Regions from separate parts of the Streptacidiphilus sp. MAP12-33 genome, predicted to be linked through region 2. Evidence: riboswitches for the same ligand, from Rfam matches in the RefSeq annotation. Region 2 holds a riboswitch; the other holds the start of a gene.

Region 1 (8,441 bases), on a different contig from region 2:
CGCGCCTCGAACTCGCCGCGTACACCGACCTCTTCCGCGCGGAGCATCTCGCGTTCGACGCGACGGCGGAGTCGGTGCAGCGCTGGTGGGACCTCCCCGCGCTGGCGCGCTGCCACGAGGAGTTCCTGGAGGTCCACGAGCCCGTCCTCACGCGGTGGAACCGCGCGCGCGGCGCTGTCGCGCCGGCGGAGGCCTTCGCCGACCACCTGCGCGCCGTCGACAGCTGGCGCCGCCTCCCCTACCTGGACCCGGGCCTCCCCCCGGAGCTCCTCCCCGCCTCCTGGCCGGGCGGCCGGGCGGCCCGCGTCTTCCAGGAACTCGACGCCCGCCTGGGCGGAGCCGCGCGGGACTTCGTGAAGGAAACCGTGGCGCGGTAGTCGCACCACCCAGGCGGCGCAGCCGTCAGGGGCGCGCCGCTCTGCTGATCAGCGGCTCCTCCCCCAGCCTTCGGCCGGGAGGTGCCCCCTGCGTGGGCGCGAGCAACCACCGGTGTGCGGATGGTCCGGGGCGTTCGGGGCTCTACCTGCGTGGGAGGGGCGCCTTCCGGCCGAAGGCTGGGGAACTGTCGCGCCCCGCGGCGGAGCCGCAGATCGGCAGAGCCCTGGGCCCTGGACCCTGGACGGTGCCACCGCGCCTACTGCCTCCGGCCCGTCTGCGGGCGTCGGCTGCCCGCCCGGTACTGGACCGGCCATTCCACGCCCGGCCCCGACCACTCCTGCTCCGCCGCAGCGTGCAGCGTCCACGCCGGGTCGTACAGATGCGGTCGCCCCAGGGCGACCAGATCCGCGCGGCCGGCCAGCAGCAGCGAGTTGACGTCGTCCCAGGACGACACCGCCCCCACCGCGATGACCGGCACGCGCACGCGGTTGCGGATCGCGTCCGCGAACGGGGTCTGGTAGGAGCGGCCGTAGGCGGGCCGCTCCTCGGGGACGACCTGGCCGGTCGAGACGTCGATCGCGTCCGCGCCGTGCGCGGCGAAGGCCGCGGCGATGACGACGGCCTCCTCGGTGTCGTTGCCGCCCTCCGTCCAGTCCGTGGCGGAGATGCGGACCGTCATCGGGCGGTCCCCCGGCCACACCGCGCGCATCGCGTCGAAGACCTCCAGCGGCCAGCGCAGCCGGTTCTCCAGCGGCCCCCCGTACCCGTCCTCGCGACGGTTGGTCAGCGGGGAGAGGAACGAGGACAGCAGGTAGCCGTGCGCGCAGTGCAGCTCCAGCAGGTCGAACCCGGCCTCCGCGCCGCGCCGCGCCGCGTCCGCGAAGCGCTGTTTCAGCGCCTCGAGCCGCTCGTGCGTCAGCTCCGCCGGCACCTGGCCCACACCGGGCCGGTAGGCGAGCGGCGACGGGCCCTCCAGCGGCCACGCCTGCTCGGGGGCGAGCGGGTCGTCCATGCCCTCCCACATCAGCCGCGTGGCGCCCTTGCGCCCGGAGTGGCCGAGCTGGAGGCCGACGGCCGCGCCGCTGCGCTCGTGGACGAAGCCGGTGATCCGCGCCCACGCGGCCTGCTGCTCGTCGTTCCACAGGCCCGTGCAGCCGGGGGTGATCCGGCCCTCGGGGGTGACGCAGACCATCTCCGTCATCACCAGCCCGGCGCCGCCCAGCGCCCGCGAGCCGAGGTGCACCAGATGGAAGTCGTTCGGCAGGCCGTCCTGCGCGCTGTACATGTCCATCGGGGAGACCACGACGCGGTTGCGCAGCGTCAGCCCGCGCAGCCGGAAGGGGGTGAACATGGGCGGCGTACCGGCCTCGGCGAACTCCTGCTCCGCCGTCGCGACATAGCCCGGATCGCGCAGCCGCAGGTTGTCGTGGGTGATCCGGCGGCTGCGGGTGAGCAGGTTGAAGGCCAGCTGCCAGCCCGGCTGGTCGAGGTACTGCTCCAGGTTCTCGAACCACTCCAGGCTCGCCTGCGCGGCGCGCTGCGTGGAGGCGACGACGGGGCGCCGCTCCTCCTCGTACGCGGCCAGCGCCTCCGGCACGCGGTCGTGTCCGCGCAGTGCCTCCGCGAGCGCGACCGCGTCCTCCATGGCGAGCTTCGTGCCGGAGCCGATGGAGAAGTGCGCGGTGTGCGCCGCGTCCCCGAGCAGGACCGTCCTGCCGTCGCGCCAGGTGGCGTTGCGGACGGTGGTGAAGGCGATCCACCGCGAGTCGTTGCCGTGCAGCGCGTGCCCGCCCAGCAGGTCGGCGAAGAGCTTCTCGCAGGCGGCGACGGACTCCCGCTCGTCCATCCGGTCCAGCCCGGCGCGGCGCCACACGTCCTCGCGCATCTCGACGATGACGGTGCTGCCCGCGTCGGAGTACGGGTAGCCGTGCAGCTGCATCACGCCGTGCTCGGTGCGCAGCACCTGGAACTGGAAGGCGTCGAAGACCAGGTCGGTGCCGAGCCAGATGTAGCGGCACTGCCGCTCGTCCAGCTCGGGCCGGTAGACCTCTGCGGCGGCGGTACGGGTGCGCGAGCGCACCCCGTCGGCGGCGACGACCAGGTCGTACGCGCGCGCCAGCTCGGCGGCGGGCGGCGCCTCCGCGCGGAAACGCAGGTCGACACCGACGGCCCGGCACCGGTCCTGCAACAGGCCGAGCAGGCGACGCCTGCTGGTCGCCGCGAAACCGTGCCCACCGGAGGTGAAGACCTGGCCGCCGGGCAGGTGCACGTCGATGTCGTCCCAGCGGGCGAAGCCCGCCGCGAGGGCGGCGTACAGCTCGGGGTCGGCGTCCTCGATCCCGCCGAGCGTCTCGTCGGAGAGCACCACGCCGAACCCGAAGGTGTCCCCGGGCGCGTTGCGCTCCCAGACCGTCACCTCGTCCGCCGGCCGGTGCTGCTTGGCGAGCGCGGCGAAGTAGAGCCCGCCCGGCCCACCGCCGATGACCGCGATCCGCACAGCTGCCTCCCTGCCGTTATGCCGTGTCCCTCACCATCGTAACGAGAGCGCTATGCGGTGTCATCGGCCGCGCTCGTCGACCGTGCTGATCGACCCTGCTCATCGCCCCTGCCACTTGGGCGGGCGCTTGCCCGTGAAGGCGGCGTGGAACTCGGCGTAGTCCGCGCTCTTCATCAGCAGTGCCTGCGTCATCGCCTCCAGCTCGACCGAGGCCGCGAGGCTCATGTCCAGCTCCTGCGTCAGCAGCGCCTTGGTCTGCGCGAGGGCGAAGGCCGGGCCCTCGGCCAGGCGGCGCGCGAGCGCGCCCGCCGTGGCGTCCAGCTCCTCGTCCTCGACCAGATCGCTGACCAGGCCGTACCGGTCCGCGGTGACGGCGTCCACGGTGTCGCCCAGCATCAGCAGCTTGGTGGCGTGCCCGAGCCCGACCAGGCGCGGCAACAGGTACGCGGCGCCCATGTCCGCGCCGGCCAGCCCGACCTTGGTGAACAGGAACGCGAACCGCGCGGAGCGGGCGACCACCCGGAAGTCCGCGGCCAGCGCCAGCACGGATCCCGCGCCTGCGGCGATCCCGTGGATCGCCGCGACGATCGGGATCGGGCACTCCCGCATCGCCCGGACCACCTGCCCCGTCATCCGGGTGAAGTCCAGCAGCTCGTCCGGCCGCATGGCCAGGGTGGCGCCGATGATCTCGTTGACGTCCCCGCCCGAGCAGAAGCCGCGGCCCTCTCCCCGCAGGAGGATCGCGCGGGTGTCCCCGCGCTGCGGCAGCTCCGCGAGGAGATCGCGCAGGTCGGCGTAGGACTCGAAGGTGAGCGCGTTCAGCTTGTCCGGCCGGTCCAGCGTGACCGTCAGCACGCCCGCCTCGTCACGGGCCAGACGGAAGTGCCGCCACTCCTCGGTGAACGGCACGGATCCACGGAACGGGCTCATGGCAGTAGCCTCCCCTGTTGTCGACCAGCGTCACGAACACGATATGCCCAGGGGTGGACGGCTGGGAACGGCCGCCGGGCCGGGCCTGGTGCATACTGCAAGGGACGCCGAGGACGAAGGAGCTGAGCATGCGTTACGCACCGATCGCCGTGGTCGTGGCCGCGATCTGCGCACTGGAGTGGGTCACCTCGCCCACGGTCCTGGCCGCGCTCGCGGTCGTGATCCCGACGCTGATGCTCGCGCCTGTGGCGGTCCTGGCCGCGAGGCCTCTCGGGAACGAGGACGAGGCCGTGGGCAACCGGCGGGTGGCGTAACCACCCGGGGCGCGGGGCTTCGCCAATGCGCGGCTCCTCCCCCAGCCTTCGGCCGGGAGGTGCCCCGAGGTGCCCCCTGCGTGGGCGCGAGAACCACCGGCCTGCGGATGGCCCTGCGTGTGCGGTGCTCTACCTGCGTGGGTGGCCTGTCGGGCTGACGCGGCGGAGCCGCTGATCAGCAGAGCCCCGCGCCCCTGGAGGGTGCAACCTCAGGCGGTGGCAGCCTTCAGTGCGGTCGCCGGGTCGGCCGCCTTCTCCGGATCCAGCCGCGCGCCCGCCTCGATCAGCTTCCGTCCCTGCGCCAGGTCCCGGGGCTTGTCCACCGTCAGGACCGCCTGCAGCCTGTCCTCCCGCAGCCACAACACCGTGTCCTCGCCACGGGCGACCTGCTGCGCGCCCGCGTCGATCGAGCCCGCGACCTGGACCATGTGGCCGAACTGCTCGGACCAGAAGTACGGCACCGGGTCGTAGTCCACCTCCCCGCCCAGCAGGTTGGCCGCGACCACCCGCGCGCCCTGGAGCGCGTTGTCCCAGTGGTGCACCGCGAGCCTGCGCCCGTAGCGGGCCGACGGGAAGGACGCACAGTCGCCCACCGCGAACACCTCCGGGCGTCCCGCCCGCAGGCGCGCGTCCGCGCGGACCGCGCCGCGGTCGTCGAGGGGGATGCCGGAGCCGGCCAGCCAGGCGTTGTCGGGGCGGGCGCCGATGCCGACGACGACCACGTCCGCCGCGATCTCCCGGCCGTCGGTCAGGTGCACGGCCCGCGCCGTGATCCCGCTGACCGCCGAGGCCGTGAGCAGCTCGACCCCCGCCGCCGCGTACCACGCGCGCGTGCGCTCGCCGAACTCCGCGGGGAGCGCGCCCGCGAGCGGGGACGCGGCCGCCTCGACGACGGTGGTCTCGCAGCCCAGCTGCCGGGCGACGGTCGCCGCCTCGGCGCCGATCCAGCCGGCGCCGACGACGACCACGCGCGCGCCGGGTCGCAGCGCCGCGCGCAGGGCGAGCGCGTCGTCCTGGGTGCGCAGCAGGAACGCCGAGTCGGGCTGGCCGGGCAGCGCGACGGGGGCCGCGCCCGTCGCGAGCACGAGGTGGTCGTAGCCGAGGTCGCCGTCGTCGGTCTTGACCGCCCGCGCCTCGACGTCGAGGGAGAGCGCCCGGCGACCGAGGTCCAGGCGGATGTCCAGCTCGTCGAAGTCGATCTCGAAGCGCGAGTGCTCCGCCCGCCCCAGCAGAACGTCCTTCGAGAGCGGCGGACGGTCGTAGGGCGGGTGGGCCTCCGCGCCCAGCAGCGTCAGCGTCCCGGCGTATCCCTGCTCACGCAGGGCCACCGCCGTCTGCACCCCGGCCATTCCGGCCCCGACGATCACAACAGCCATTCGGCCACTGTATAGAGTGGGTCCAGAACGCGGGAGCCCGGAGCACCGGGCTGAGAGGGAGGCTGGGGCGCCTCCGACCGTCCGAACCTGATCCGGGTCATTCCGGCGAAGGGAGTGCAGAACCATGACGTCATCGGACGTCGATCGAGCCGTGCCGCCGGACGTGCTGGTCGTCGGCGGCGGGATCATCGGCCTGGCCGTGGCCTGGCGCACCGCGCAGCGGGGCCTCGCCGTCACCGTGCTCGACCCGGGCCCGGGGCACGGTGCCAACCAGGTCGCCGCCGGAATGCTGGCGCCGGTCACCGAGCTCCAGTACGGCGAGGAGCCCCTGCTCGCGCTCGGCATCGCCTCCAACGCGCGCTACGCCGACTTCGTCGCCGAGCTGACCGAGGCGAGCGGCGGGCTCGGCACCGGCTACCGCCGCTGCGGCACCCTCGCCGTCGCGCTCGACGCCGACGACCGGGCCGAGCTGCGCGAGGTGCACGCGTTCCAGCAGCGCCTGGGCCTGACCTCGCAGTGGCTGACCGGACGCGAGTGCCGCCGGCTCGAGCCGATGCTCGCACCGGACGTGCGCGGCGGGACGCTGGTCGCGGACGACCACCAGGTCGACGGGCGCCGCCTGGGCGCCGCCCTGGTCGAGGCGTGCCGCCGGGCCGGGGTGACCCTGCACCGGTCCCGCGCCGCCGAGCTGCTGCTCGACGGCGACCGCGCGGGAGGCGCCCGTGCCGAGGACGGCACGACCCTGCGCGCGGAGCAGACCGTCCTGGCCGCCGGGAGCTGGAGCGGTGAGCTGCCGGGCCTGCCGCCCGAGGCCCAGCTGCCCGTCCGCCCCGTCAAGGGCCAGGTGCTGCGGCTGCGGATGGAGAGCGTGCAGGGGCCGCTGCCGATGCCGTTCCTCTCCCGCAACCTGCGCGCGGTCGTCAAGGGCGTCCACCTCTACCTGGTGCCGCGCGAGGACGGCGAGCTGGTGCTCGGCGCGACGATGGAGGAGCAGGGCTTCGACACCACCGTCACCGCGGGCGGTGTCTACGAGCTGCTGCGCGACGCCCGGGAGCTGCTGCCGGGCATCACCGAGCTGCCGCTGGTCGAGGCGAGCGCGGGCCTTCGGCCCGGGACGCCCGACAACGCGCCGCTGCTCGGCCCGACCGCGCTGCCGGGCCTGGTCGCCGCGACCGGCCACCACCGCAACGGCGTGCTGCTGACTCCGGTGACCGGCGACGCCATCGCCACCTACCTGACCACCGGCGCATTGCCTCCCGAGGCGGCGCCGTTCACTCCCACCCGCTTCCAGCACAGCCCGATCCCGGAGTTCGCCCGATGACCGCCCCCGCCGCCTCCATCCGACTGACCGTCAACGGCGAGATCCGCTCGCTACCGGGCGGGGTGACCCTCGCCGAGGTGGTCGCCGAGCTGTCGAGCGCGCGCAGCGGTGTCGCGGCCGCCGTGAACGAGGCCGTGGTCCCGCGCAGCGAGTGGAACGGCACCGTGCTCGCCGACGCCGACCGCGTCGAGATCCTGACCGCCGTCCAGGGAGGCTGACCACCATGGCCGACGACCTGCTCACCATCGCCGACCGTTCCTTCTCCTCCCGCCTGATCATGGGCACCGGCGGCGCGCCCAGCCTGGAGGTGCTGGAGCAGGCGCTGCTCATCTCCGGCACGGAGCTGACGACCGTCGCGATGCGCCGGATCAACCCGGCCGCACGCGGCTCGGTCCTGGAGGTGCTGCGACGTTGCGGCATCGACGTACTGCCGAACACCGCCGGCTGCTTCACCGCCGGGGAGGCGGTGCTGACGGCGCGGCTGAGCCGTGAGGCGCTCGGGACCAACTGGGTCAAGCTGGAGGTCATCGCCGACGAGCGGACCCTGCTGCCCGACCCGATCGAGCTGCTGGACGCCGCCGAGACCCTCGTCGACGACGGCTTCGTCGTCCTTCCCTACACCAACGACGACCCCGTCCTGGCCCGCAAGCTGGAGGACGTTGGCTGCGCCGCGGTCATGCCGCTGGGCTCGCCGATCGGCTCCGGGCTCGGCATCCGCAACCCGCACAACTTCCAGCTGATCGTCGAGCAGGCGAACGTCCCGGTGATCCTGGACGCGGGCGCCGGCACCGCCTCGGACGCGGCGCTGGCCATGGAGCTGGGCTGCGCGGCCGTGATGCTGGCCACCGCGGTCACCCGCGCCCAGGAGCCGGCGCTGATGGCGGAGGCGATGCGCAAGGGCGTGGAGGCCGGGCGGCTGGCCCACCGGGCGGGCCGCATCCCCAAGCGGTTCCACGCCGAGGCGTCCTCGCCGATGGCGGGCCGGGCGGCGTTCGACCCGGAGGCACCGGACTTCTGAGCCGGGCTGCTGAGCCGGGCTGCTGAGCCGCGTGCCGCACCCGCCCGTGCCGCCCCGGCCGTCACACTTCTGCGACGGATCGGGCCGTGGCGCGGGCGGAGGTTCCGCCTCCCCCTACACTCCTCAGGGTGGACGTAACGCTGCAGGACCCCCTTATCGGGCGCATGCTCGACGGCCGGTACCGGGTCGAGCAGCGCGTCGCCGTGGGCGGCATGGCCACCGTCTACCGGGGTCTGGACACCCGGCTGGACCGGGTCGTCGCGCTCAAGGTGATGCACCCCGCCTTCGCGGCCGACCCGGAGTTCGTCGGGCGCTTCATCCGCGAGGCCAAGGCCGTCGCCAGGCTCTCGCACCCGAACGTCGTCGGCGTCTTCGACCAGGGCGAGGACCACTCCGCCGTGCCGGCGGTGGTCTTCCTGGCCATGGAGTACGTGCCGGGCTGGACCCTGCGCGACCTGCTGCGCGACCGCGGCGCGCTGAGCCCGCGCACGGCGCTGGACATCCTGGAGCCGGTGCTGGCCGCGCTCGGCGCCGCCCACCGCGCGGGCCTGGTGCACCGGGACGTGAAGCCGGAGAACGTGCTGCTCACCGAGGACGGCCGGGTCAA
Region 2 (8,441 bases):
GGGGCTGCCCGCCACCACGGTCTGGTCCAGGACGGGCCAGTTCGAGGTGAGCGGCAGGGCGACGGTCACCTGCTGGTCGACGCTCTGCTGGACGCCCGCGTTGTCGGTGACGACCCAGGTCAGCGTGTGCCGGCCGAGCGGCAGCCGCTTGAGCGGCGTGCCCGACGTACCGGCTGCCGGGAGACGGCAGCCGTGCCCGTCCCAGACCAACAGGCCCGCGTCGACGGCGGAGTCCTGCCAGAGCTGACCGTCCACGTCGAGCTGGAGGTGGGTGACACCCGGGTAGGAGAAGGACTGACCGCAGCCGGTCCAGCCGGGGTGGGTGACGTCGGCGTACAGGGCCTGTCCGTCCGGCCGAGTGGCGGTGGCCTGCGGGGTGACGGTGAAGCCCGAGTCGACGATGACCTCGCCGGTCCTCGGCGCACTGACGATGCCGTTGCTGTCGGTCGCGACGGCATAGACCGAGTAGAAGCCACCGGGCAGCGAGCCCTTGGCGAAGTGGACGGTCCAGGTGCCGTCGCCGTTGTCGGTGAAGTGCGAGACCGGCCAGGCCTGCGCCCCCGGACCGGCTGCCTCCAACTGCACGTCGGCGATGGTGGTCCCGGCCGGAGCGGTCGGCGAGACGGCCGGCGTGACGTTGAAGGTCAGCTGATCCGCCGTGGCGACACCGGCGATGCTCGGCAGATTCGACGAGAGCAGATTCGGGCGGTGGTTGTCGATGTCGACCGGGGTGCTCGCCACGGAGCTCGTGGCGCCGGCACTGGCGGCGAACGCGCCAACAAAACGGCTTCCGTCAGGGATGACGGGGAGGGCTGCGCCGCCGGTCTGGCCCGGCCGTACGGCCGCAGTGTCGATGGTCCAGTGGAGCGTGCAGGAGGCATCGCACTGGCCGGGCTGGATCGCGATGGTCTGGACGAGTCCGGACCGAGCGACGTAGTACTCGATCTGCGTGGCAGGGGCGCCCGGGCTTGAGGTGACCGTCGCGGTGACGCCGATGACGCCGGAGACGGTCGGGGTGGTGCCGGGTGTCGTCCCGTCGATGCTGATCGAGACGGTGGGTGCCGCGGCGGCGTGAGCCGCTTCGGTGAACGATACGGAGGCGCACAGGGTGGCCGCTGCGAGAACGGCTGCGGATCTGAGGCGCCGGCGGGATATGCGCACGGGGCTCCTCGGGAAGGAAGAGAGATCACTCGACGGTGATCAACGACGAGACTCTAGCCGTCCGCCCCAGCCCCCCGCACATGGATTCGGCCGCGCCGAGACCGCAACTCACCGACGGCGGCGGTGGGATGTCCGGGCTCGTGCCGGTACTTCGGGAAGATCCGCGACATCGCGCGAGGCCACGAACGCCGCCAGCGCGGTCGTCAGCGGCACGGACGCGATCAGGCCGATGCTGCCGACGAGTGTGCGCACGACCTCCTCGGCGACGATCTCGCTCGTCGCCACCTGCCACACCCCGCGGTGCGACAGCGAGAAGAGCAGCATCAGCGGCAGCGCCGCGCCCGCGTAGGCCATGACCAGGGTGTTGACCGTGGAGGCGATGTGGTCGCGGCCGATCCGGATCGCCGCGCGGTACAGCGCCCGTGCGCCGAGGGCCGGGTTGGCGGCGTGGAGTTCCCAGACGCTGCTGGCCTGGGTGACCGTCACGTCGTTGAGGACGCCCAGCGAGCCGATGATGACGCCGGCGAGCAGCAGACCCGGCAGTTGGATGCCGGGAAAGAGCGAGTGGACGAACGCCGTCTCGTCCGAGGTGTTGCCGGTGAGCCGGGTCAGGCCGATGAACAGCTGGCCCAGGCCGCCGATGAGGGCGAGCGAGGCCATGGTGCCCAGGACCGCGACGGAGGTCCGGGCCGAGAGGCCGTGGCAGAGGTAGAGGGCCAGCAGCATGATCAGCCCGCCGCCCACGACGGCGACGGCGAGCGGCGGTTCGCCGCCGAGGATGGCCGGCAGCACGAAGAACGTGAGCACCAGGAAGCTGATCGCCAGTGCCGCCAGCGCGGCCAGGCCGCGCAGGCGGCCCACCAGGACGACGGCGAGCGCGAAGACGCCCGCGAGCAGGGCGACGGGGACGCTGCGGTCGGCGTCCTCCACCGTGTACTGCAACGCGGTGGGCGCCGTCGGCGAGTAGTCGACGACGATCTTCTCGCCCGCCGAGTAGACCGCGGTCTGGTCCGGGGTGAGGGTCTGGGTGACGCTGCGACCGGAGTTCTTGCCGCTGGTCAGCTGGAAGGTGATCTCCGTGCAGGTGCCGGAGTCCCCCGTCGTGCTCGTGGCGGTCGAGCCCTGGCCGCAGGGCACGGTGCGGGTGGCCGTCACCGTGCCGGTGACGGTGATCTGGTCGAAGCCCGTCCCCGTCGGGGCGTGGGCCGGCAGCGGCGCGGGCCACAGCAGGTAGAGGCCGGACAGCACGGCCAGCGCGAACGGCACCAGCACCGCCGCGAGCAGGACGCGCAGCCGTGCGGACGCGGGACTGGCCGGGCCGTGGTCGTGGGTGTGCCCGTGTCCGTGCCCGTGACTGTCGGGGTGGTGGTGCTCTGCCACGCTGGCGAACGCTACAGCGTGTCCACTCCGTGGCCCAGCCCTGGCCAAGCTCCGCCATTCCTCGCTATCGTCGTGTGCATCTCATCTGTAGACGCGGGAGCTCGGAGCACCGGGCTGAGAGGGCGCTGACGTCGCTGCGCCGACCGCAGGAACCTGACCGGGTAATGCCGGCGTAGGGAGTAGTGGGTCTGATGACCACGCATGACGACACGCAGCACAAGTCTGTCTCCAGCACCGAGGGCGGCTACCCGACCCCGGCCTGGCGCAAGGCGTACCACCAGGGCTCCCGGCCCGATCTGCGCGTCCCTTACCGCGAGGTGCTGCTGAGCACGGGTGGCACCGTGCCGCTGTACGACACCTCCGGCCCGTACACCGATCCCGCCTTCGAACCGGACGTGCGCCGCGGCCTGCCACCGTTGCGTGACGCCTGGATCAGCCAGCGCGGTGACGTCGAGGACTACCACGGGCGCGAGCCGCGCCCGGAGGACGACGGCCTCAAGCACACCGCCCCGCGCGGTGTGCTGGTGGGCGCGGGCCTCGACGGCCTCGACGCGGTCTTCCCCGGCCGCCCGCGCCGTCCCCGGCGCGGCCGCGACGGCGCCGCGGTCACCCAACTCGCCTACGCGAAGCGGGGGATCGTCACGCCCGAGATGGAGTTCGTGGCGCTGCGCGAGGGAATGCCGGCCGAGACCGTCCGCGAGGAGATCGCGGCCGGGCGGGCCGTGCTGCCGGCGAACGTGAACCACCCGGAGTCAGAGCCGATGATCATCGGCTCGAGGTTCCTGGTGAAGATCAACGCCAATATCGGCAACTCCGCGGTGACCTCCTCGATCGAGGAGGAGGTGGAGAAGATGTCCTGGGCGACGCGCTGGGGCGCGGACACCGTCATGGACCTCTCCACCGGTCGCAACATCCACACCACCCGCGAGTGGATCCTGCGCAACTCCCCCGTCCCGATCGGCACGGTGCCGCTGTACCAGGCACTGGAGAAGGTCGACGGCAAGGCGGAGGAGCTCAGTTGGGAGGTCTACCGCGACACCGTGATCGAGCAGTGCGAGCAGGGCGTCGACTACATGACCGTCCACGCGGGGGTGCTGCTGCGCTACGTGCCGATGACGGCCCGTCGCAAGACGGGCATCGTCTCGCGCGGTGGCTCGATCATGGCGGCCTGGTGTCTGGCGCACCACCAGGAGAACTTCCTCTACACCAACTTCGAGGAACTCTGCGAGATCCTGCGCGCCTACGACGTCACCTACTCGCTGGGTGACGGCCTGCGTCCGGGTTCGATCGCGGATGCGAACGACGAGGCCCAGTTCGCCGAGTTGCAGACGCTGGGTGAGCTCGGCCGGATCGCACGGGCGCACGACGTCCAGGTGATGATCGAGGGTCCGGGCCACGTCCCGATGCACAAGATCAAGGAGAACATGGATCTCCAGAAGGAGATCTGCGACGAGGCGCCCTTCTACACGCTCGGCCCGCTGACCACGGACGTGGCACCCGGCTACGACCACATCACCTCGGGCATCGGCGCGGCGATGATCGCCTGGTGGGGCACGGCCATGCTCTGCTACGTCACGCCCAAGGAGCACCTGGGCCTGCCCAACCGCGACGACGTCAAGACGGGCGTGATCACCTACAAGATCGCCGCCCACGCGGCCGACGTCGCCAAGGGCCACCCCTCCGCCCAGGCCTGGGACGACGCCCTCTCCGACGCCCGCTTCGAGTTCCGCTGGGAGGACCAGTTCAACCTGGCCCTCGACCCGGAGACCGCCCGCGACTTCCACGACGAGACGCTCCCGGCGGCCCCGGCGAAGACGGCGCACTTCTGCTCCATGTGCGGGCCGAAGTTCTGCTCGATGAAGATCAGCAGGACCGTGATGGACATGTTCGCCGGTGAGGAGCCTCTGAACGGCGACGACGCGACTGTCGTCTCCGGGATGAAGGCCAAGTCCGAGGAGTTCATGGCCCAGGGCGGCAAGGTGTACCTGCCCGTGGTCGACTGATCGGCAACTGATCGGCAACGCCGACGGGCCGGCCTGCAGGAGTTGCAGGCCGGCCCGTGGCGTCACCGGTCACCGAGGGAGGATCGGTCAGCCGACCAGAGTGTTGTAGGTGCTCCAGCCGTTGCCGAGGGAGACGCGGGCCTTGAAGGGGGCGCTGGGGTTGCCGGTGCCCTGGTAGAGCCAGAGCACACCGCTCGCGTCGCGGGCGACCAGGTCGGTCCAGACGTCGTTGGTGATGTCACCGACGCCGACGATCGAGTCGTAGGTGTTCCAGCCGCCGCCGACGCGGACGCGGGTCTCGAAGGGGGCGCTGGGGTTGCCGGTGCCCTGGTAGAGCCAGAGCACGCCGGTGGTGTCTCGCGCCACCAGATCGCGTGCTGGCCGGTGTGCGGACACGAACGGGTACGCCGTGCCCGAATGCCGGGGTATGGGCCGTTTGACCGTTGAGAACGAGGGCCGGGCCGGGTGTGAATTCCATGAGCGCCCGCCAGGCGCAGCGGCTTGTTCCGGTGCCGGGCGGGGTGGCGGGTGCCACCCCGCCCGGCGGCGGGATCAGCCCTCGCCGATGTCGACCTGCGAGGTGGGGAAGCAGCTCGGCGCCTGCCTGGTCAGCATGGTGGCCAGGCTCCCCACGGACTTGTGGAGCGCGTCCGCCGGGGATTCGTCGACGATCAGCAGGGTGTCCCCGTGCGGGATGGCGCTGGGGTCGAGCAGCGCGATACGGCCGTTCCTGGGGTCCAGGGACATCACCTTCTCGAGGTGGCTGCTGTCGACCGGGACGACCTTGCTGGGGCAGGCGGCTGATGGGGTCAGTACGACGGCGGGCAGGCCCGCCCGGCGCAGCGCCGCCTGGAGCCCGGAGAGGCGCGTGCCGATGATCTTGAGGGCGACGACCTTGTCGGGGCGGATCGTCACGGTGTAACCGACGTCGCCGAGGGCGGGCGCCGGGTTGCCGCCCACGCTCGGGGAGGTGACCGGCGCGGCGTGGGGGGCAACGGGGCTGCCGCCGGCCTGGGCTCCCAGGACGACCGCGGTGACGGCGGCGGCCAGCCCGAGCGAGGTCACCGCGATGCGGCGGGCGTGGCGCGGCCGGACAGGGGTCCGGTCGAGGGCGGTCATCTCTGCGGCGCGGGCGGTCAGCTCGTCGCGCAGGCGCTGCTGGAAGTTCACGGGGGTGGGCACACGGGTGTTCACGAGGCGGCCTCCAGAAGGGCGGTGCGGGACGGGTCGGTCGGCGGGGTGACGCTGCGCAGCGCCTTGCGGGCCCGGTGCAGCCGCATCCGGGCGGTGGCGGTACTGATGCCCAGGGCCTGGGCGGCCTCACGGGTGGTCAGTCCGTCGACGGCCACCAGGTCCAGCACGGCTCGCAGCGATTCGCTCAGGGCGCCGTGAAGACCGGCCAGCCGCCGGGCGGCGCGGGTGGCGTCGATGCGCGCCTCGATCGCGGCGACGTCCTGTTCGTCCAGCATCCGGCGGCCTGCGATCTGGGAGACGGCCTGCTGCTCGCGGGCGCTGCCGCGGAAGTGCGAGGCCAGGACGTTGCGGGCGATGCCGTACAGCCAGGCAGCGGGCGCCCCCCGCCGGGCGTCGTAGCTGTCCGCCTGCTCCAGCGCCGTCAGGAAGATGTCGGCGGTCAGGTCGGCGGCCAGGTGCGCGCTGTCGGTGCGCCGGGTGACGAAGCCGAGGATGGCGTCGAAGTTCTGCTGGTAGAACTCGGCGAACCCTGATGGGTCCCTGACGGGTGGGGCTATCGGGTGCTCCGTGGGCACGGACGCTCCTTGGGACGAACGAGTTACTGCCTTACACCTCTACTTGGTTCCGGCGCAGAAAAGCGTCACATGGTTTCGGCGTCCCGAAACTCCGGGGGCCTCGTGAGACGGCTCCGCCCCCCTCGGGGCTTCCCGAAGGGGGCGGAGCGGGGTGTGGCGGGTGTGGGGGTCAGACGGTGTCGGACCGCGGTGACCGTGGCGGACGCCGGAGCTCGCTCCGGAGGGAGCGGAGGTCCTGGCGGACCTCGCGGACGTCGTCGGACAGGTCGTCCACCTTGTGGTTCAGGGCTGTGACGACACGGCCCATGGAGTCGAGGCGACGATCGACGCCCTCGGCCCAGTCGGGCGCCGACGGGGCCGGGACGATCTCGCCGTCGATGACCTGTCGCCAGGCCTCGGCGGCGGGGTCGCGGGAGGTGACCTCCCACTCGTCCCAGTGGGGTCCGGGGCCGAGCCGCCGGCCCGGCGGCATGCCGTGGGACGGGGGCTGTGGATTCCCGGCGGGCCTGTGGACAACTCGCTCCTCGGTGTCGAGGAGGTACGCGCGGACGCGTCGTGCGACGGCGCTGTCGCGCAGCAGCATCGCGACGTTGAGGACGGCGCGGCGGTCGTAGATTGCGATTCCACGGCCGCTGACCTGCGTAAAACTCATGTTGAGTTTTACGAACCGAGACTTTTCCACACCCTTGAGGATGTGGAGACCGTTGGCTTCGAGCTCTTCGCGGTGGCGCTGCGAGAGGTTGTTGATGGTGCTTTCGGGGACCTCGAAGTAGTCGGCGACCATCCGGGTCGTCACGTAGGTGCCGTCCGGGAGCATGGTGAGGATCTTGACCTTGTCGAGCGCCTCGACGCGGTGCACGACGCTCCTGCGCAGCGCGCGGGACTCGATCAGTGCGATGTCAGGTGGCATGGCGATGCCGCCTCTCATGAGCAGGGATGAAGGAACGACGCCGCACGACCCAGCGGCCAGGGGCGCAGGTCGCTGACGGCCACAGATCCATCCCGCCGGGGGCTGCCCGGACTGCTCTGAGATTCACACGCGTTTCGAAGTCGACTCACCCTGGTTGCCTGCGCGCACCCTGACCAACGACGCTCCGTGTCCGGCGGTTACGCCGAATGCCTGGTTCGTCGGATCGTCATTCCGTCACGTCCTGCGGGTACCAGCGCAGTTCGATGGTGTTGCCGTCCGGGTCCTGGAGGTAGACGGAGGTCGCGCTGCCGCGGGCGCCGAAGCGCGGGACCGGGCCGGAGACGACCGGGACGGTGGGAGGGAGGGCGGCGAGGAAGGCGTCCCAGTCGAGCGGGGCGACGGTGAGGCAGATGTGGTCGACGTTGGACTCGCCGCGCGGGCGGGAGACCAGGTCGATGATGGTCTCGGCGGAGATCCGGACGGAGGGGAAGGGCACCTTGCCCGCGCGCCATTCGGGGACGCGGACCGGCTCAAGACCGAGCAGACCGAGGTAGAAGTCGAGGGCGCGGTCGACGTCGGCCACATTGAGGACCAGGTGGTCGAAGGCCTGGACACGCAGGGTCTGGGTCGGGGTCGGGGTGCTGCTCACTTCGCGCTCCTCGGGTGGGCTGGGCCGATGCTCTGGGGGTGTCTCCATGGTCGGCGGGGAGCATGTGCCGAACAACGCACGATCGGCATACGATCGTTGAGCAGGATTCAACGATCGGGGCGGGGGCTGGGTCCGTGTGGGAACGCGTGGAGGTCGAGGTGTTCCTTGCGCTCGCGGAGGAGTTGCACTTCGGGCGGACCGCGGAGCGGCTGGGGCTGACCACCGGGCGGGTCAGCCAGGTGGTGCGGAAACTGGAGCGCCGGGTGGGCGGGCCGCTGTTCGAGCGGACCAGCCGGACGGTGCGGTTGACCGCCGTGGGCCGGCAACTGGCCGAGGAGCTGGGCCCGGCGGTCGCGGCGGTGGAGCAGGCGTTGCGGCGGGCGGTGGACGCCGGGCGCGGGGTCACCGGCGAGCTGCGGGTCGCGTTCCTGGGTGAGTTCGTCGGGCCGGTGCTGCTGCGGGCGGTCTCCCTCTTCGGCGAGCGGCACCCCGAGTGCCGGGTCGACGTGCGGGAGGTGCAGTTGTTCAACTCCCGGGCCAGCCTGGAGGACGGCTCGGTGGACGTGCTC

Evidence for each region. Region 2 has a riboswitch for thiamine pyrophosphate ahead of thiC (phosphomethylpyrimidine synthase ThiC). Riboswitches for the same ligand answer to the same signal wherever they lie in the genome.
Region 1: another riboswitch for thiamine pyrophosphate. It lies ahead of thiO (glycine oxidase ThiO); the one in region 2 lies ahead of thiC (phosphomethylpyrimidine synthase ThiC).

Annotation. Positions count from the first base shown of each region.
Region 1 covers NZ_JBGCCA010000022.1:127,245-135,685, forward strand. The annotation lists gene ABH931_RS22305 (PaaX family transcriptional regulator C-terminal domain-containing protein) at 1-377, shown strand, start outside; gene ABH931_RS22310 (bifunctional salicylyl-CoA 5-hydroxylase/oxidoreductase) at 635-2,875, opposite strand; gene ABH931_RS22315 (enoyl-CoA hydratase family protein) at 2,975-3,805, opposite strand; gene ABH931_RS22320 (hypothetical protein) at 3,934-4,119, shown strand; gene ABH931_RS22325 (NAD(P)/FAD-dependent oxidoreductase) at 4,329-5,495, opposite strand; TPP riboswitch at 5,515-5,626, shown strand; gene thiO (glycine oxidase ThiO) at 5,620-6,816, shown strand; gene thiS (sulfur carrier protein ThiS) at 6,813-7,034, shown strand; gene ABH931_RS22340 (thiazole synthase) at 7,040-7,834, shown strand; gene pknB (Stk1 family PASTA domain-containing Ser/Thr kinase) at 7,963-8,441, shown strand, end outside.
Region 2 covers NZ_JBGCCA010000001.1:247,541-255,981, reverse strand. The annotation lists gene ABH931_RS01250 (hypothetical protein) at 1-1,161, opposite strand, end outside; gene ABH931_RS01245 (YibE/F family protein) at 1,270-2,541, opposite strand; TPP riboswitch at 2,625-2,737, shown strand; gene thiC (phosphomethylpyrimidine synthase ThiC) at 2,733-4,544, shown strand; gene ABH931_RS01235 (hypothetical protein) at 4,632-4,910, opposite strand; gene ABH931_RS01230 (hypothetical protein) at 5,097-5,738, opposite strand; gene ABH931_RS01225 (RNA polymerase sigma factor) at 5,735-6,313, opposite strand; gene ABH931_RS01220 (hypothetical protein) at 6,483-7,223, opposite strand; gene ABH931_RS01215 (VOC family protein) at 7,450-7,842, opposite strand; gene ABH931_RS01210 (LysR family transcriptional regulator) at 8,031-8,441, shown strand, end outside.